DNA from 4 places in the Providencia zhijiangensis genome. Region 2 is predicted to be linked to each of the others. Evidence: predicted binding sites of a transcription regulator. Region 2 holds the regulator's gene; each other region holds the start of a gene.

Region 1 (3,194 bases), 1.9 Mb from region 2:
ATATTATGAAAACTAAATAATTAAATCTTAATTGGTTTTAGTAAAAGCCTAGCTTTTTGTTTGCATTTAAATGCGTGCAGAAGTTAGGCTTTTTTGTTTGTGACTGAATCAATCTTCTTGTTTTTCTTCAATCACTTTTTCATCTGAAAAACGGGCTTCAAGTGCGCTAACGCGTTGCTCCATTTTCATCAGTTTTTCGCGAGTGCGCAGCAAAACTTGTGTTTGAATATCAAACTCTTCACGGCTAACTAAATCTAATTTACCAAGCTGAGATTGCAGCAGTGAACGAAGCTTTTTATCAAAGTCTTCACCTAAGTCACGCACGCCTTTTGGTAATGCACCTTGAATTTGGCGGGCAACTTGTTCAATTTTTTTCGGATCGAGCATTCGCGGGTCCTTCAGTTTCAATATAACTTCAGTTTCAAAATAAATAATGTGGGGTAGTGTAATACCTGCGGCGTTACGAATAAACCACCTTCTGACATTATTATAAAAACCCAGCCTTTCATCTTGTTTTTATTGGCGAAAAGTGTGAGTAAGTTTCCACTTTATCGTTTGTTCGTTGCACCATTGAATTATTGGAGTTATATTAATTGCGTAATCTCAGGGCGGGGTGAAAGTCCCCACCGGCGGTAACATGCATCGCGCATGAAGCCCGCGAGCGCTTTGTTATCTTTGGCGTTATTGTCATGGATAGGAAAGGTCAGCAGATCCAGTGTGAATCTGGAGCCGACGGTTATAGTCCGGATGGGAGAGAATCACTGTATCTGCATGCTTGTACCTTTTAGGTGCAACATTGTTCTACATATTGAATGGCGAAACGGCTGTTAAGTCGTTGTGTTTATTCATTTCTCGTACTCCTAAGACTGCCCTGGTTCTGGTAACTCAAATATTGTTAATTTAAGAAGGTTTTTACCATGAATCAGACGCTACTTTCCGAATTCGGTAATCCAACCGAGCGTGTTGAAAATGCAATTGAAGCCCTGCGCCAAGGCAAAGGTATCTTAGTTCTCGATGATGAAGATCGTGAGAATGAAGGTGACTTAGTGTTTGCAGCAGAAACCATGACCACAGAGCAAATGGCAATGACCATTCGCTATAGCAGTGGCATTGTGTGCCTGTGTATTACGGAAGAACGCCGTAAGCAGCTTGATATTCCGATGATGGTGGAAAAAAACACCAGCCAAAACCAAACCGGTTTTACGGTCACTATCGAAGCGGCAAAAGGCGTAACGACAGGCGTTTCTGCGGCTGATCGTATCACGACGATTAAAACCGCAATTGCGGACAATGCGGTACCTGCGGATATTAACCGCCCAGGCCACGTATTCCCTCTGCGCGCTCGTGAAGGTGGGGTATTAACTCGCCGTGGTCATACCGAAGCGACAATTGACTTAGCTGTACTGGCAGGTTTTAAACCCGCTGGAGTACTGTGTGAGTTAACCAACGATGATGGCAGCATGGCGCGTGCGCCAGATGTAGTGAAGTTTGCTCGTGAGCACAACATGACCGTTGTGACTATCGAAGACTTAGTGAACTACCGCCTTCAGGTGGAAAAAAAAGCCAGCTAATTTGCTAGGTTTTTAAAACGTTTTGCATACAGAGTCATCGGCCACAAAGTTGCACACCTTTGTGGCCTCTTCAAATTTTTTGATGATCATTCTCATAATTCCCCCACTGTGTTTTTTCTAAAAAAGGGTATGCTGATACTCATTATCCTTCTAGTGGAATTGAGGTCATCATGTCGACAAATAACCAACACTTAACCCATCGAATGCCTGCGGTATTTATCGGTCATGGTAGCCCGATGAACGCGATTAATCATAATTCGTACACTGAAGCATGGGAAAAACTGGGCAAAACCTTGCCTAGACCGCGTGCGATTTTGGTGATCTCAGCACACTGGTATACCCGTGGAACGGCGATCACGGCGATGATTAAACCGAAAACTATCCATGATTTTGGTGGTTTCCCTGAAGCTTTATACCAAATAGAGTATCCAGCACCGGGTTCTCCAGAACTGGCTAAACAGGTGGCTGAATTACTGTCTCCAGAACCAATTCATCAAGATAAAGAGGAATGGGGGCTTGATCACGGCACATGGGAAATTTTAGTCCGTATGTATCCTCAAGCGGATATCCCTGTTGTTCAGCTCAGCATTGATGGTACGAAACCCGCAGCTTGGCATTATGAGCTGGGGAAAAAGCTGGCGACATTACGAAATGAAGGGATATTGATTATGGGCAGCGGTAACGTGGTTCATAATTTAAGAGCGATGGATTGGCAAAATGCTAATGCAGCACCTTATCCTTGGGCGACCTCTTTTGAGCAGTTTGTGTATGACAATTTACGCAGTCACGAGCAGCCGCATCCACTCACAAAAGGGTTAGATCGTGAAGATGGTAAATTATCGAATCCATCTCCAGAACACTTTTTACCTATCTTACCTATTTTAGGGACTTGGGATGGTGAAGAAGGGATAAGTACGCCTGTGGAAGGCATTGTTTCTGCATCGCTGAGCATGTTGTCAGTGCAAATCGGTTAATACTTTCGAATCAGTTTATGCTTTCAGGTTGGTTAATACTGAGAATAAAAAATAAGAAAGCGGCACGAAATAGCTCGTTGCCGCTTTCTTTTTATCAGACACCCTGTTTTATCAAACTAACAAAATATTAGTCGATAATAATATGTGGGTAAAAACGTGATAAATCCTGAGTAATCAGTTCTTTATCTTCACGAATACAGATACCCGCAGGTTGGTCGTTAACTAACCAGCTTCCCACTAATGTGTAGCTGCCTTCAAATTTTGGCAGTGAGTGGAATTGCTGGATAATCATCCCTTCTTCACCATAAGGACCATCCGCAGAAGCGATTTCTTTGCCATTTTCGATGACGCGAATATTCGCACCTTCACGAGAAAATAGCGGTTTAATCACATAGCTTTCAAGCTCTGGTTTGTTACCATCCGCAAAGTAAGCTGGTAACAAGTTTGGATGATCAGGGAACATTTCCCATAACATTGGCAGCAACGCTTTGTTGGAAATAATACTTTTCCAAGCTGGCTCTAACCAACGTACACCCGCATCTTGCAGTTTGGTTGAGAAGATTTCTCTGAGCATAAATTCCCATGGATACAGTTTGAACAGGTTACTAATGACCTGATCTTGTGTATCGGTGAATTCACCTTTTTCACC
Region 2 (3,194 bases):
ATGCATTAGCTAATGCAGCGAAAGAGGATGTTGTCGTGGTGCGTTCCAGCCGCGTACCGACAGGCTATACAACGCGAAACGCGGAAGTGAATGATAATGAATATGGGTTTGTAGCATCTGAAAGATTGAACCCACAAAAATCTCGTGTATTACTGCAATTAGCATTAACACAAACGAAAGACCCGAAAAAAATCCAAGAGATGTTTGAACAATATTAATATTTAATAATAGGCGGCAGAAATGTCGCCTTTATTCTATTTTTATTACGTATAAAACGCGTTCTTTTGGTGATAAGCGAATTTATATAATCAAAATAACTCGACAATAAATACCTATAAATAAGGTAGTAAAGTTATTATCGAGCAATTCAATATCATTTATTTAACAAATTTAATTACAGAGCACCCGCTTCAGGTGTGTGTGGTTCTGAATTTTCTTGTTTGGTTTTTTCTTTAAATACCGCTACGTTTCCCGTCGATTTCGTTGCAGATTTAACCTCAGCATGACCAGAAAATATTCCGCCTTTTTTAATGGATAAACTGGAATAGCGGATGATGCCATAAATTTCACCATTGGTATCAATGCTAATAGTTTCGGTGATGCATTCACCTTCCACTTTGCCGTTTACCCATAGCTCATTACTGGTTATATTGCCGGTAACATGCCCATTTTGCATGATTTTGACGGTGTTGTTTTTACCAGTAATATTGCCAATCACAGTACCATAAATATGCACTTGTTCATTGGAAGTAATATTGCCCTCAAACACGACATCTTTGGCAATAATGGTATTGGTTTTTTCTTCGCTAACGACTGCTGTAGATGTTTGCATTTTTTCCTCAGCAATTTGTTGAGTGATTTCTTCTTTATTGATAGTGGGAGTGGGCTCTGGTTTGTTTTGTTTTTTATTGAACATGTGACTAACCTTTTTGTAATTGAAGTATAGAACCAAACAAATGATTGAAGATATAAAGGCAACGGATGCCACAAAGGTATATCTAAAAAACCACGCTATCAAAGTAAGAAACCAGAAGAAAAAACTTATGTTCAAAAACAGATATGTTTTTTTCATCCTTTAATCTCTTACGCATAAATTTGATCATGAGTATAAATTAAAATAACACATGGCAAATTAAAGAATAGAGGATAATTTTAGTTTTATCTGAAGAAATAAAGCTATGTATTTTTAAAAAATAGTCGCTAATTTTCAGCTAAAGAGCAAAATAGGGGAATGTTAAGAATATATAAATAAAAATACCCACTAATAAACATTAAGTGGGTATCATCAATACGAAATCACTGATTAATTAAATCGCCTCATTTTTAATGAGACGATTTATGAATGTGATTATTTAGCTTCGTGGACGCTTTCATTTTCACGACAGTCACCTTCAGCGCAGTGGCCATATAGATATAAACTGTGGTTAGACAGTTTAATGCCGTGGCGCTTGGCGATGTCATGCTGACGTTCTTCGATTGATTCGTCAGTAAATTCGATAACTTTGCCACAATCTAAACAAATTAAGTGGTCATGGTGATGCTGCTGAGTCAATTCAAATACGGATTTTCCACCTTCGAAATTGTGACGAGTCACAATACCTGCATCATCAAATTGGTTTAATACGCGGTAGACAGTGGCTAACCCGATTTCTTCACCAATATCAATCAGCTTTTTGTAGAGATCTTCCGCACTGACGTGATGGCACTCAGGCTCCTGAAGTACTTCCAAAATCTTCAATCTTGGAAGAGTGACTTTGAGTCCTGCATTTTTCAATGCTTTATTATTGTCTGTCATGCGGGCTTGTCCTGTATTTTAAATCATAAATTTAACAATAATGAGACGTTTTTAACAAAAATCCAGTTGTCTTCTAAACTGATTTACAATTATAGGCATGGAAAATAAAAATAGAAACCATGCATTGTCTCATTATTTTGATTCGTTCTTAAAAGCGAGTCCATTAGATGGAAGGATAATCCATCATATCGAATGGCCCCCGCTTTTAATTGACAATCTATGTCATTATTAGCCAAGGATTTCAGCCAGAGACATCTCTTCAGAGATTTGTTTAACCCAAGCGTCAACACGCTCTTCGGTCAGTTCTGGTTGACGATCTTCATCGATAGCAAGACCGATAAAGTGGTTATCGTCCGCCATACCTTTAGAAACTTCAAAGTGGTAGCCTTCAGTTGGCCAATGACCCACGATCACTGCACCACGTGGCTCAATGATGTCACGGATAGTTCCCATCGCATCACAGAAATACTCTGCGTAGTCTTCTTGGTCTCCACAACCAAACAGTGCGACAAGCTTGCCGTCAAAATCAATTTCTTCTAATGTTGGGAAAAAGTCATCCCAATCACACTGAGCTTCACCGTAGTACCACGTAGGGATGCCAAGAAGTAGGATATCAAATGCTTCGATATCTTCTTTGCTGCATTTAGCAATATCGTGAACTTCTGCAACATCTTTGCCTAATCTTTCTTGGATCATTTTGGCAATATTTTCTGTGTTACCTGTGTCACTTCCGAAGAAAATGCCTATAACTGCCATAAAGTGATTAACCTCTTGTTTTTCTAGTAGAGAGTATAAATTACCGATTCTGCTAGAACTAAAATATAGAACGAAAATAGGTAAAATTTTGCGCCTTATTTTGGCGAAAAAAACAGTGTTAGTCTGTCAAATTTGTGTGATTTACCCAGATACGGCTAGCGGTCAATTGTCTCACTAACCTGCTCAAGTTGAGCCATCAAAATTTCTTCAATTAGCTCACTTCGGCTTATGTTTTTCTCTTCAGCTAATTGGTTTAAGACCGCGACAGCGTCTTCATTTAATTTCAGCTCAACTCGACGTAGCCCTTTGACTTTGTCTCGTTTTAGCTGATTTCGCTTATTGATTCGTAATTGTTCATCCCGCGACAACGGGCTAGTTTTTGGTCGCCCAGGCCTGCGTTCTTCTGCGAACAAATCCAGTGTGGTGCGGTCAGTTTGTTCTTTTGCCATATCTACTATTGCTAACGGAAGGGGTGTGCCAGTAATTCAGCGGGCAATGATACCCTAGCTGAATCCCTAGTACCATAGGTGCATACCCCGCTAATTCATCTAATAGATTAAAAAAAAAGCACTTTTAAGAAAAAAGCATCACCCAAAGAGTAAGTGATGCTTTTTTATTCAGGTTAATGTGTCTGTTGTTGCCA
Region 3 (3,194 bases), 530 kb from region 2:
CAGAGAACTTCTGGGTTGGCGAGCTTCATAAAATCGTGGTGCCAAAGTGCCAGTACGATTTCGCGTATGACTTCCATAATCGTTCCTGTATCTGCATAAAGCGAATTATTGGGCTCTATATTACAGGAAAAATTTCAGCCTAGTTTGATTTGTTTGGGTAATTATCTAAAAGGCAGTGATTAACTGCCTAATAGTAAGGAGGAAATGTTGGTGCTTAAATACGAGTGAAGGCGCGTTGTAAATCATCAATGAGATCTTGCGGATGCTCTAAACCGACATGTAGACGGAAAAATGACCCATTATCAGGTTGATAATCGTATTGGCGCATACTGAGTAAATCTTCGGTTTGATAACCAAGAATCAGCGATTCAAACCCGCCCCATGAATACCCCATTTTAAAATGGCTAAAGTGGTCAAGAAAATCACTGAACTGTTTAGGGGATAACCGCGAATTTAATTGAAATGAAAACAAACCGTTGCAGCCACTAAAGTCGCGTTTAAAAAATTCATGCCCAGGGTGGCTTGGAAGTGCAGGGTGAAAAACACGTGCCACAGCGAGGTGCTCCGCTAACCAGTTTGCGACGGTTAAACTGTTTGCTTCATGTTGTTTGAGGCGGGTTGGTAGGGTGTGAAGCCCTCTACCTGCCATGTAAACGGTATCAGGATCGGCGGTTTGCCCCAATAAATAGGAGTTTTCTCGCAGGGTTTCGATGCAGCGTTGGTTGGCAACAGCGACCCCTAACATGCCATCCGAATGGCCATTAATGTATTTTGTCGCGGATTGAATAGAGACATCCACATCAAATAAAAGAGGTTTAAGTAAGACTCCCGCAGCCCATGTATTATCGATCATGATAATGATTTCTGGGGATTTTTGGCGAATGGCTTTTACGATAGCGGGCAGGTCGTGCACTTCCATGGTGATAGAACCTGGTGATTCCAAAAAGACAATTTTCGTATTTGAACGAATTAAATCGGCAATTTTGGCACCAATCAATGGGTCGAAATAATTCGTTTCAACATTCAAATTAGTGAGAATTTTGTCGCAGAAGTTTTGTGTCGGATCATAGGCAGACCCTGTGACCAGAATATGATCCCCCGCGCTAATAAACGACATAATGGCATTAGTGATTGCAGCGGCACCTGAAGGATAAAGAACACAACCAGCCCCACACTCCAATTCGGTCATCGCTTCTTGGAAAGCAAAATGGGTCTGTGTGCCTCGGCGACCATACATTAATACGCCATTCGCACGATTGCGTACCGCGTGCTTTTTATCTTCTACCGAATCAAAAATCACGGAAGAGGTGCGCTGAATGACAGGGTTTACCCCTTTTTGAGTGAATTTAGGGTTTCTACCAAGATGCACGAGCTGGGTTTCTGGTTTTATGTTTGCCATTGAGCTATCCCTTATTTACCGATAGAAAATCAAATGATTGGCTAAGTTATCACCTGACGTTAAATGATTTTGGTCTACCAGAGCAAGAACAAAAGTGGTTAGCTGAATTTTCTTCATTATCAAGTCGTAAATCGTGTTGTCTTGCAATCACATTATGAGGGTAATATTGATGAGCGACAAAAAATTGCGAATACTAATGATAATTACTATCAATTCGTGGTGTGTTTGATATTATCTGACATCTTGACGAAAAGAGATGAATGCGTGAATCAAATTTCGCTTTTAATGGTTAGTCGATGAATGGCACAATCATCGATATAAATTTTTTTATACAACACAAAATAAGAGAGTAAAGGCCAACTGATGCGTAAATTAACAGCTTCTATTCTATTGGCGATCGGCTTAATGGGCACGGCATCCGCAGAAACAACACCCGCTGTCACACCTACTACACCAGTAGCTAACCAAGGTTCAACAGCAGCTCCTGCAAATACACCTTCCACAACGGAAGTGACTGCGACTCCTGCAACGACAACTCCAGCAGCAACACCGGAATCTGTCGTGACAAATACGGTAGTGACTGAAAATGTTGAGATTGCGACTGAAGCTCACGGTGGCGGTTTTGATCAGGATTTATCGGTTTGGGGTATGTACCAAAACGCAGATGTTGTTGTAAAAACGGTGATGATTGGTCTGTTACTCGCATCTGTGATTACATGGGCGCTATTCTTATCCAAAGGAAGTGAGATTTTAATTGCACGTCGTCGTTTAAAAGATGAAGCAAAAGCAATTGCAGAAGTAAAATCTCTTGATGAAGCGGTATCTATCGCGGAAGGGTTTAAAGCGGGTAGCATTACGCGCATGTTATTAGCTGAAGCGACAACAGAAAGAGCGCTTTCGGCGAACAGCCAAGATCTTGCTGGTATTAAAGACCGTACAGGTTTCCGTTTAGAAAGAGCGGTTGCTGCAATCAGCCGTTATATGGGACGTGGAAATGGTTATTTAGCAACAATTGGTGCGATTTCTCCATTTGTCGGTCTATTCGGTACCGTGTGGGGGATCATGAACAGCTTCATTGGTATTGCTCACTCTCAAACCACAAACTTAGCGGTTGTTGCTCCAGGGATCGCAGAAGCGCTGCTGGCAACGGCAATCGGTCTTATCGCCGCGATTCCTGCGGTGGTTATCTATAATATTTTTGCTCGTATGATCAACAACTATCGTGGTCAAGTGGGTGATGTTGCTGCACAAGCAGCGTTGTTACTGGGGCGTGACCTCGATCTGGCAAACAGCAAAGCAAGGTAATTATTATGGCAATGCGTTTAGGTGACGAACAAGACGATAGCGGTGAAATGCATGAGATCAACGTAACACCGTTTATCGATGTTATGTTGGTTCTGCTGATTATCTTTATGGTTGCAGCGCCATTGGCTACCGTTGATATTAAAGTCGACTTACCTGCTTCCACTGCGAAGCCTCAGCCTCGACCAGAAAAGCCAGTATTCTTAACTGTGAAATCAGATAGTCAGCTATTCATCGGCGAGCAAGCGGTCAGTAAAGAACAATTAGGTTCAACTCTTGATCAAGCGACAAACACCAATAAAGAAACCACAATTTTCTTCCAAGCGGATAAAAGTGTGGATTATGAAACGATGATGGATGTAATGAATGCATTGCGTCAATCGGGATATCTTAAGATTGGCTTAGTCGGAATGGAAGCAACAGCAGCTAACGCTAAATAGCTAAGTTGTTTCACGTAATAATGCGTTTTATCTCTGTATCTCGGGTGATATTT
Region 4 (3,194 bases), 330 kb from region 2:
TAGCGGTCTAGATCGTTAGAATTTTTTCTATCAGGCAGTTTATAGGTACTATCTCCCGTAATTTTTGTTCTTGCGGCAAATTCGCCAGTCCAGCCCACATTAATTCCGGTGTTCGCTATAGGTGCATTGAATTTAATCATCATCGATTCAGGTCGAATAGAAGAAAGAGCGTGATTTTCTAAATCTTCTTTTCCAGAGGTTAAATTATGGTTGAGGCTCAAATCAAACCACTGAGACTGATAGTGAATAAAGCTATCGAAACCAGTAATGGTGGCCGATGGCACATTGGCATAGAAAATTTCTTCAGGGAACCAGACATAATATAAATCGCGGTTCACTTTCCTTTTATATTGGCTATGCATCGCAATGTAGTTATGAGCTTTAGTATGGAAATAGGTTGTTCCAAAGCTGAGCGTATCACCCGTTACCACAAAATCGTCGAAGCTGAGTTTTAGGCCTGCTTCTGTAGTTTTATTGGTTTCTGGTTTTAAATCAGGAGACGTTCTAAAGATTGAAGTGCCAGCCCATTTGGTGGAAAAGTGAAGTGAGTTATTGTACAACTCCGCCATTCTTGGCGCGCGATAGCCTTCGGCATACGAGGAATGAAGACTTAGCCAATGCGTTGGTGTCGCGCTAATAGCAAAACGTGAAGACCAATTGGTATGTTTGCTTTTGGCAAAACCATCGCGATTGACACTATATTGTGTAAAACGCGTTCCAGCTGAAAGCGTCACAGGCACATGGGCAAACGTGAGTTCATTGTTTAGCCAACCGGAGGTATTTGATAACTCTGTGGGTGGATAGCTAATTGCATATTGATTCGGTTTTTGTTTTTGTTGATAGTGTTCAATACCACTTTGAATATTGCTGTATGCCCAGCTCGATACAGGTAAAGTAAAGTGGTTTGAAAATTTAGAACCATAGGTATATTGATTACGACTTTCGGCACCATACTCCGTTGGTTTTTTAGCGGCTTTAACTAAATCTAATTGGCTTAGGCTGAGATCAGTATAATAAATATCCCATTCACCTTCCCATTGAAGCTTGTTTGTCGGTTTAAAAGCCTGATTAATGAGGATATCACGCTGATGAGCATTACGTTGAGTTGGGGTATTTGGGAACATCTGTTTCTTTGTATCTACGGAAGCCGGTTGTTTAAGGCTTAGCCCATCATTGCGATACTCTCTCAGCTGTAATCCAAGGTGATAAGCAGGGTTTGCCATCCAGGTGGTTTTAAACATCCAATTATGGATCTTTTCTTGGTTATCAAAAGGGGCTGAATCAATTGATGCCATTAAATATTTTTTGCGTTGGCTATAGCTGAGTAGGGCATCAACAGAATCACTGCGCCCAAGTAATGTTCCCCCCGCATAATAACCATGATCATTACGGTTGATACCACTAAACAAGCGCCCCCCGAAATTTTGTCCAGGTGCTAACACTTCTGAAGCGCTGAGGGTTTTAAGGGAAATAACACCAGCAAGCGCGCCGCTGCCGTGTTGTACAGAAGATGCGCCTTTATGCACATAGGCTTTACTGATCAGTGAGGGATCAATCAGTGTGGCATCGAATAGGCCAGAATTAAAATCCTGAACCACATTATCTACCATAATTTTTACGCCACGTGAATCGTAGCCTCGCATTTGCACTGACTGTCCATAGGTACTGCCTGCACCCGTCACAAAAATACCAGCCTGACCTTTTAATAGGTCGAGCGCAGATGTGGCGGTTTGTTGTTCTGGTGCGGTTGCGTCAATCACCTCAAATTGCTCAGCAACGGTAAACTTTTCGTGGCTCAATGGAGTGGTGGTGACGTGAATGATATCGTCGGCGGCAAAACTTGCAGTATTGAACCCAGTCATAGCAAGGGCGACGGTTAATGTTGATAAAGAAAATACTTTGCTGTGTGAAGCACCTGAAGTTGATGCTGATCTCAATGTAAGCGCCATTAGGAAATCCTTTCCTGAGTAATATGATTCTAGCAGCCAAGATAATAAAAAAATTATCTATGGGTAGCATATAGTTAAAAACGAGAATCATTATCGTTAATAAAATGACGGTATCAAGTGTTTTTCGGTTAATAATATTAAAATAATTGAGATTGTAAGGCAATTATATTGTTGAATGAATGTATTGATAGTGACTTATTTGGGCGAGGAATGGAGATAAGCGCTTTAGATTATAATACAATTTAAAACGCTTATCTTGGCTGTGGACAGCGAGACTTATTTGAAGCGGAAGTTAACCGCGTCAGCCAGAATTTCAATCAACTGTTCGGTGTCTTCCCAACCTAAACATGGATCGGTAATCGATTGACCATAAACTAGAGGTTGGCCTGCACAGATTTTTTGATTACCTTCTTTTAAGAAGCTTTCTGCCATCACACCACTAATTGCTGTGGAACCTTGCTTAATTTGTTGAGCGATATCTTGTGCCACATCTAATTGGCGACGATGAATTTTCTGGCAGTTACCGTGGCTGAAGTCCACCACTAAATGCTCAGCTAAACCAAATTCATTTAATTTTTCACAAGCTTGTGAAATGTACTGCGCTTCATAGTTAGGCTTCTTGCCACCACGCATAATGATATGCCCATGAGGGTTACCACTGGTTTGGTAGATGGTCATCTGCCCGCTCTTATCTGGCGATAAAAACATATGTTGTGCTTTGGCTGCACGAATAGCATCAATAGCGATGTTGATATTGCCATCTGTACCGTTTTTAAAACCAACAGGACAGGAGAGCGCCGAAGCCATTTCTCGGTGGATCTGACTTTCAGTGGTACGAGCGCCAATCGCTCCCCAGCTAATTAAGTCCGCAATATATTGCCCCGTCACCATGTCGAGGAATTCGGTGGCGGTTGCTAACCCTAATTGATTAACTTCAATCAAAAGCTTGCGCGCTAAACGGATACCGGTGTTTACTTGACATGAATTATCAAGATGCGGATCAGAAATTAAACCTTTCCAGCCCACAACGGTACGCGGTTTTTCAAAATAGGTGCGCATGACAATTTCTAAGCGATCTTGATATTTTTGACGTAACGTATTTAGCTTATTAGCGTATTCAATTGCGGCATCAATATCATGAATAGAGCAAGGACCTACAATTACCAGCAAGCGCAGGTCTTCACCGGATAGGATCTTTTCAATTCTTTTACGTGACGCTGTCACGTTATCGGCAATTGCTTGGGA

Evidence for each region. Region 2 encodes Fur, which represses iron uptake genes when iron is present. Its sites were predicted from a motif close to ATAATAATGAGAACNACTATCAA; they were not measured.
Region 1: ygiD (4,5-DOPA-extradiol-dioxygenase) is a predicted target of Fur. The motif match lies at 1,651-1,673, and genes of this name have one in related genera.
Region 3: exbB (tonB-system energizer ExbB) is a predicted target of Fur. The motif match lies at 1,590-1,612, and genes of this name have one in related genera.
Region 4: QS795_RS06995 (TonB-dependent receptor domain-containing protein) is a predicted target of Fur. The motif match lies at 2,024-2,046, and genes of this name have one in related genera.

The regions. Positions count from the first base shown of each region.
Region 1 is NZ_CP135990.1:3,081,477-3,084,670, reverse strand. Features, by position in the region: gene hldE (bifunctional D-glycero-beta-D-manno-heptose-7-phosphate kinase/D-glycero-beta-D-manno-heptose 1-phosphate adenylyltransferase HldE) at 1-20, shown strand, start outside; gene ubiK (ubiquinone biosynthesis accessory factor UbiK) at 109-387, opposite strand; FMN riboswitch at 596-763, shown strand; gene ribB (3,4-dihydroxy-2-butanone-4-phosphate synthase) at 918-1,571, shown strand; gene ygiD (4,5-DOPA-extradiol-dioxygenase) at 1,742-2,545, shown strand; gene QS795_RS14020 (glutathionylspermidine synthase family protein) at 2,673-3,194, opposite strand, start outside.
Region 2 is NZ_CP135990.1:1,212,336-1,215,529, forward strand. Features, by position in the region: gene ansB (L-asparaginase 2) at 1-218, shown strand, start outside; gene QS795_RS05435 (bactofilin family protein) at 395-916, opposite strand; gene fur (ferric iron uptake transcriptional regulator) at 1,349-1,795, opposite strand; gene fldA (flavodoxin FldA) at 2,024-2,551, opposite strand; gene ybfE (LexA regulated protein) at 2,707-3,000, opposite strand; gene QS795_RS05455 (type I secretion system permease/ATPase) at 3,174-3,194, opposite strand, start outside.
Region 3 is NZ_CP135990.1:678,988-682,181, forward strand. Features, by position in the region: gene QS795_RS02955 (DedA family protein) at 1-77, opposite strand, end outside; gene metC (cystathionine beta-lyase) at 215-1,399, opposite strand; gene exbB (tonB-system energizer ExbB) at 1,763-2,704, shown strand; gene exbD (TonB system transport protein ExbD) at 2,710-3,141, shown strand.
Region 4 is NZ_CP135990.1:1,538,573-1,541,766, forward strand. Features, by position in the region: gene QS795_RS06995 (TonB-dependent receptor domain-containing protein) at 1-1,949, opposite strand, end outside; gene QS795_RS07000 (3-deoxy-7-phosphoheptulonate synthase) at 2,226-3,194, opposite strand, start outside.